3 regions of the Alsobacter sp. SYSU BS001988 genome follow, and region 3 is predicted to be linked to each of the others. Evidence: predicted binding sites of a transcription regulator. Region 3 holds the regulator's gene; each other region holds the start of a gene.

Region 1 (2,265 bases), on a different contig from region 3:
TCAGGGCCATGTTGCGCGCCGCCTGCCGCTCCGCCCGGCGCAAGCCGCGCGTGGCGTGCGCCTGCACGGCGCGCTGGAGCAGCAGCAGGTCCAGCGCCGTGCCCGAGATGGCCACCGCCCTGATGCTGATGTCGTAGGCGAGCGCGAACTGGCCCGCCTCGGCCGACCCGAACTGGGCCGCGATGGCGGCGCGGTTGGCGAAGGCCTGCAGCATGGCGACCGCGCCGGCGGCGACCAGCGGCAGGCCGTAGCGGGCGTAGCGGCGGGCCAGCGCATGATCGGGTCTCCCGGCCGGCGCATCGGGATCGCGCAGCCGGGCGGCGCCGAGCGCCGCCGCGCCGGCCAGGGCGGCCACGCCCGCCGCGAGGGTCCAGGCCGGGTCGCCGGTGAGGGCCGCCGCGGTCCCGACGGCCGCCAGCGCCAGCGCGTTGCGCGAGACGACCAGGAGGGCGTACTCGCCCGTCCGCCAGAGCGCCCGCGCCAGCGCGCCGAAATAGTCGAGCGTCGTCCCCAGCAGGGCCAGAAGCACGGCGAGGCCGGCCACCGCCCCGCCGGTCCACGCCCCGGCGAGGCCCGCCGCGCCGCACAGGCCCGCCCCCGCCGCCGCGACGGCGCCGGCGCACAGCAGCAGGCGGTCCAGGGTGGCCCTGACGTCGGGGGTATCGGTCCGCGCCCGATCGGAGTAAAAGCGGGTCGCCGCGTGCCGGATCCAGTCCAGCGCGGGGATCGTGACGGTCGCCGCGCCCGCGACGGCGACGGCGTAGACCCCGAACGCCTCCGGGCCCAGCAGTCGGGCGACGAGGAGGCCGAGGGCGAAGTTCGCCACGGCGTTGAACAGGAAACTGGCGATCACCGCCATGGCGCCAAGTCCGGTCGGCTCCGCGCGACGCGCGCGTTTCGGGCCACCCTAGTCCGCCGCGGTTAACCAATGGGCCGCGCCGGCGCGTAGCCGCGAAGTTCTCGCTTCGGTTCGTCTTGACAGGTTCGCCTGCGCCTCTTATCTCCACAACGGCCCGGTTGGCACTCCTCCCATGAGAGTGCTAACAGGCCTCCCATTTCGTGCCAGCTTCAGCGCCCCGTGCGCGTCGCCGAGAGGATATCACCATGAAGTTCCGTCCCCTGCACGACCGCGTCGTCGTCCGCCGTCTCGAGTCGGAGGAGAAGACCAAGGGCGGCATCATCATTCCCGACACCGCCAAGGAGAAGCCCCAGGAGGGCGAGATCGTGGCGGCTGGTCCCGGCGCCCGTGACGAGAGCGGCAAGCTCGTCGCCCTCGACGTGAAGGCCGGCGACCGCGTGCTGTTCGGCAAGTGGTCCGGCACCGAGGTCAAGATCGACGGTCAGGACCTCCTGATCATGAAGGAGTCCGACATCATGGGCGTCGTCGCCTGATCGGACTGCCTTTACCCGCCCTTTCCTGAATCCCATTCAAGGAGCATGACGTCATGGCTGCCAAAGACGTACGCTTTTCCTCCGACGCCCGCGAGAAGATGCTGCGCGGCGTGGACATCCTCGCCAACGCCGTGAAGGTGACGCTCGGTCCCAAGGGCCGCAACGTCGTCATCGAGAAGAGCTTCGGCGCTCCCCGCATCACCAAGGACGGCGTCACTGTCGCCAAGGAGATCGAGCTCGAGGACAAGTTCGAGAACATGGGCGCCCAGATGGTGCGCGAAGTGGCCTCGAAGACCAACGACATCGCCGGCGACGGCACGACGACCGCGACCGTGCTGGCGCAGTCGATCGTCAAGGAAGGCGCCAAGGCCGTCGCGGCCGGCATGAACCCGATGGACCTGAAGCGCGGCGTCGATCTCGCCGTGACCGCGGCCCTCGAGGACATCAAGAACCGCGCCCGCAAGGTCGCGTCCTCCGCCGAGGTCGCCCAGGTCGGCACCATCTCGGCCAACGGCGACACCGCCATCGGCGAGATGATCGCCCAGGCGATGCAGAAGGTCGGCAACGAGGGCGTGATCACGGTCGAGGAGGCGAAGACCGCCGAGACCGAGCTCGACGTCGTCGAGGGCATGCAGTTCGATCGCGGCTACCTCTCCCCGTACTTCATCACGAATGCGGAGAAGATGGTCGCCGAGCTCGAGGACCCCTACATCCTCATCCACGAGAAGAAGCTGTCGTCGCTCCAGGCGATGCTGCCGATCCTCGAGGCCGTGGTCCAGACCGGCAAGCCGCTCCTGATCATCGCCGAGGACATCGAGGGCGAGGCTCTCGCCACCCTCGTGGTCAACAAGCTGCGCGGCGGCCTCAAGGTCG
Region 2 (2,265 bases), on a different contig from region 3:
TCTCCGCGTTCGTGATGAAATACGGGGAGAGGTAGCCGCGGTCGAACTGCATGCCCTCGACGACGTCGAGCTCGGTCTCGGCCGTCTTGGCCTCCTCGACCGTAATGACGCCCTCGTTGCCGACCTTCTGCATGGCCTGGGCGATCATCTCGCCGATGGCGGTGTCGCCGTTGGCCGAGATGGTGCCGACCTGGGCGATTTCGGCCGAGGAGGCGACCTTGCGGGCGCGGTTCTTGATGTCCTCGAGGGCCGCCGTCGTGGCGAGATCGACGCCGCGCTTGAGGTCCATCGGGTTCATGCCGGCCGCGACGGCCTTGGCGCCTTCCTTCACGATGGCCTGGGCGAGAACCGTGGCGGTCGTGGTGCCGTCGCCCGCCACGTCGCTCGCCTTCGAGGCCACTTCGCGCACCATCTGAGCGCCCATGTTCTCGAACTTGTCCTCGAGCTCGATCTCCTTGGCGACGGTGACGCCGTCCTTGGTGATGCGCGGCGCCCCATAGGACTTCTCGATGACGACGTTGCGGCCCTTGGGACCGAGCGTCACCTTGACGGCGTTGGCGAGGATGTCCACGCCGCGCAGCATCTTCTCGCGGGCGTCGGAGGAAAAACGAACGTCTTTGGCGGCCATGATGTTGTGGTCCTAATCTAATTGAAACTGGGGATCCAAAAGCCGTTTAGGCGATCACGCCCATGATGTCGGATTCCTTCATGATCAAGATGTCTTTTCCATCGATCTTGACCTCGGTGCCTGACCACTTGCCGAATAGGACGCGGTCGCCAGCCTTGACCTCCAAGGCGACGAGCCTGCCGGCTTCATCGCGGGCGCCGGGACCGGCAGCAACGATCTCGCCCTCCTGGGGCTTCTCCTTGACGGTCTCAGGGATGATGATTCCGCCTTTGGTTTTCTCGTCTGCTTCGATGCGTCGGACAGCGACACGGTCGTGCAGGGGACGGAATTTCATGAGGGCCTCCTAGATCTGGATTGAGGCACTGGTCCGCGCCAAACTCGACCTTAGCACTCGCTCATGCAGAGTGCTAAACAAATCGGTGGCGCCGCATCTCGGCAAATTGAGGGGAAGTGATGCCGGATGGCTCTGAGGAACAGGATCAAAACGAATTCTTCGCCCGCCTGCCGCGCCTCAGTTCCACTGCCGAGACGTTTGATGCAAGTCTTCACCGGCCCGCTCCGGACGCCTGGTTCCTTGCCATCACCGACATACAGGGTTCAACGGCGGCAATTGCGCAAGGGAACCATCGGACGGTGAACTACATCGCCGCCGCCGCGATCGCGGCGTTGCGGAATATCTGTATCGACTGCGAGATCCCGGTGCTGTTCGCCGGCGACGGCTGCGCCGTGATGGTCCCGCCGAGCTACGCGCACCAAACCCGCCTAGCATTGGCGCGCTTGCGCAGGCTCGCGCGAGATGAATTTAAGCTGAACCTACGCGTCGGTTTAGCTCAGGTTTCCGAGCTTCGTGCCTCGGGCGCGGACGTTCTCGTGGGCCGGTATGAGCCAACACCTGGCAACTCTTTCGGTGTGTTTCTGGGCGGCGGCGTCGCGGCTCTCGAAGCCTCGCTGAAAGAGAGAGGGCCTTCCCCGCTCAAGGCTGTCTCGGTCATTCCAGAATCAATTGATGATGGAGCCTCACCTGATCTCACCGGACTGAGCTGCCAGTGGCAGGAGCTCAAGGCGCTTAACGGGCGCATGCTCACCTTGATCCTCAAAGGAGCGGACTTATCGCTCGCCTACTCAGCCGTTCAGCGCCTGGCTGGCGCAAGCAGCCCCCTGCCGGCCAAGCCGGCCAATCTCAGACCCCGCTGGCCAGCTTCCGGGGTTTGGATCGAAGCTCGTGCCACGCATGGCCGAGCACCGGCCAGTGTAGCGGCAGCGCGCTTATTCATGCGCGCGCTTGCGGCCTATGTTGTTCTGCGAACGAGTTGGCGTGTGAGGGGCTTCGAGAGGCAGCGCTACCTAGCTGAGATCGCCAGCAACACGGACTTCTGTAAATTCGACCGGCAACTGAGTCTTGTTATCGACTGCGATGGCGCAGCGGAGGCAGCCATTCGCGCCGAACTGGCACTGATCGCGGCGGGCGGGAATCTACAATACGGCGTTCATGTTTCACCCACGGCCCTGATGACGTGTTTTGTGACCTCGGCCGGCGACAGCCAACACGTTCACTTCATCGACGGCGGCGACGGTGGCTACACAAGGGCAGCTAAGCTGATTAGGAAAGACCGGCTTCAGTGAGGGCTCACTGCCCT
Region 3 (2,265 bases):
CACCCTGATCGGCTGGGCGGCCTTCGGCGACCGGGTCTCGGCGCCGGCCTTCGCCGGCATCGTGGCGATCTCCACCGGCGTGCTGCTGCTGGCCGCCTCGGCCCGGCGCGGCGAGCGCGTCGACAGGGTCGGGGTGGGCCTCGCCATCCTGGCGGGCTTCGCCAATGCGCTCTTCGTCGTCACCGACGCGCAGGGCGTGCGGGCCACGGGCGACCCGCTGGTCTACGGGTTCGCGGTGTCGGTCGTGAACGGGATCACGATGGCGGCCCTGCTGACCCTCGAGGGCCCGGGCCTGCGGCGCGCCTACAAGGGCAACCTGGCCTTCAGCGCCGTGGCGAGCGTGATGTCGAACGGCTCCTACCTGCTGGTGCTGTACGGCTTCACGCATGGCCCGATCGGCGCGGTGTCGGCCCTGCGCGAACTCTCCATCTTCTTTGGCGTGGTGATCGCGGCCGTCTGGCTGCGCGAGCCCGTCGGCTGGATGCGCTGGACCGCCGCCCTCGTGGCGCTCGGCGGCGTGGCGGCGATCAGGCTGGGGTGAGGCCGACTCTACCGCCCCTCCAGCAGCTTGCTCACGACCCGCGCCGTGTAGTCCACCATGGGGACGATGCGGGCGTAGTTGAGCCTCGTCGGGCCGATCACGCCGACGACGCCGACGATCTTCTGGGTGGCGTCGCGGAACGGGGCGGCGATCAGGGAGGAGCCGGAGAGCGAGAAGAGCTTGTTCTCCGAGCCGATGAAGATGCGCACGCCCTCGCCCTGCTCGGCCCGGGCCAGGAGGTCGATGACGTCCTTCTTGGTCTCCAGGTCCTCGAACAGCAGGCGGATGCGCTCGAGGTCCTCCATGGCGCGCAGGTCCTCCAGCAGGTTGGCCTGCCCGCGCACGATGAGCTGCCGGCTCTCGGACTGGCCGGCCCAGCTGGCGAGCCCGCTGTCGACGAGCCGCGCGGTGAGCGAATCGAGCTCCGTCTCGGCGCGGCTGCGCTCGTTCTCCACCTCGGCGACCAGTTCGGAGAGCGTCTTGTCGCGGATGCGGGCCGAGAGATAGTTGGAGGCCTCCACCAGCGCCGAGGCCGGCAGGCCGGGCGGGAGGTCGAGGATGCGGTTCTCGACCGAGCCGTCCTCCGACACCAGGATGACGAGCGCGCGGGCGGCGTCGAGGCGCACGAACTCGATATGCTTCAGCCGCACCGTGGCCTTGCTGGTGGCCACCACGCCGGCGCCGCGCGACAGGCCGGACAGCAGCGCCGAGGCCTCCGACAGGATGGCGTCGGTGGTCTTCTGCTGGCCGGAGGCCTTCACCTCCGCCTCGATGCGCGAGCGGTCCTCGGTGGTGACGTCGCCGACCTGCAGCAGCGCATCCACGAAGAAGCGCAGGCCCGCCTCGGTGGGCAGCCGGCCGGCGCTGGTGTGGGGCGAGAACAGCAGCCCCGCCATCTCCAGGTCCGACATGACGTTGCGGATGGATGCGGGCGACAGCGACATGGGCAGGATTCGCGACAGGTTGCGCGAGCCCACCGGCTCCCCGGTCGCCAGGTAGCTCTCCACGATGCGGCGGAAGATCTCGCGGGAGCGCTCGTTGATGTCCACGAGTCCGGGCCCTGAGCCCTTGAGGTGCGGCTGGTGCGGTAACTCGCCTCGCATGATCGCCATCGGTCCTGGGCCGTGCGGCCGGCCGGGAGGGCCGGGCCCGCCCGCGGCCCCTGTCGCCAGACCCTAGCATGGGCGCCGGACCGGTCGCGATCAAGCGCCCGCGAGGCCGACGCGCGCCCGACGCCGGCGGGCAGGCCAACCGGTCGGCTTGCGGTCGTGTGCGGCGAAGCCTAGAACCGCCCCACGCTGACCGCAACACAGGATGACCCCATGCGACCCTCCCGCCGCGCGCCCGACGAGCTGCGCAAAGTGAGCCTGGAACGGGGAGTCGCCCGCTACGCGGAAGGCTCCTGCCTGGTGAAATTCGGCGAGACGCATGTGCTCTGCACCGCATCCCTGGAAGAACGCGCCCCGCCCTGGCTGCGCAACAGCGGCAAGGGCTGGGTGACGGCCGAATACGCCATGCTGCCGCGCGCCACGCATGAGCGCACGCGCCGCGAGGTGACGTCCGGGAAGCCCTCGGGCCGGACCCAGGAGATCCAGCGCCTGATCGGCCGTTCGCTGCGCTCCGTGGTGGACCTGACCTCGATCGGCGAGAAGCAGATCGTCATCGACTGCGACGTGCTGCAGGCCGACGGCGGCACGAGGACGGCCGCCATCACGGGCGGCTGG

The links. Region 3 encodes HrcA, which represses chaperone genes, less so after heat shock. Its sites were predicted from a motif close to GTTAGCACTCNCNNNNNGNGAGTGCTAAC; they were not measured.
Region 1: groES (co-chaperone GroES) is a predicted target of HrcA. The motif match lies at 1,017-1,045, and genes of this name have one in related genera.
Region 2: ACYVO7_RS02780 (co-chaperone GroES) is a predicted target of HrcA. The motif match lies at 1,012-1,040, and genes of this name have one in related genera.

What each region holds. Positions count from the first base shown of each region.
Region 1 covers NZ_JBTAMK010000003.1:26,396-28,660, forward strand. Annotated here, with positions in the region: gene ACYVO7_RS07215 (lipopolysaccharide biosynthesis protein) at 1-859, opposite strand, end outside; gene groES (co-chaperone GroES) at 1,105-1,392, shown strand; gene groL (chaperonin GroEL) at 1,446-2,265, shown strand, end outside.
Region 2 covers NZ_JBTAMK010000001.1:645,916-648,180, forward strand. Annotated here, with positions in the region: gene groL (chaperonin GroEL) at 1-628, opposite strand, end outside; gene ACYVO7_RS02780 (co-chaperone GroES) at 675-962, opposite strand; gene ACYVO7_RS02785 (DUF3095 family protein) at 1,082-2,251, shown strand.
Region 3 covers NZ_JBTAMK010000004.1:331,081-333,345, reverse strand. Annotated here, with positions in the region: gene ACYVO7_RS11195 (EamA family transporter) at 1-541, shown strand, start outside; gene hrcA (heat-inducible transcriptional repressor HrcA) at 550-1,644, opposite strand; gene rph (ribonuclease PH) at 1,864-2,265, shown strand, end outside.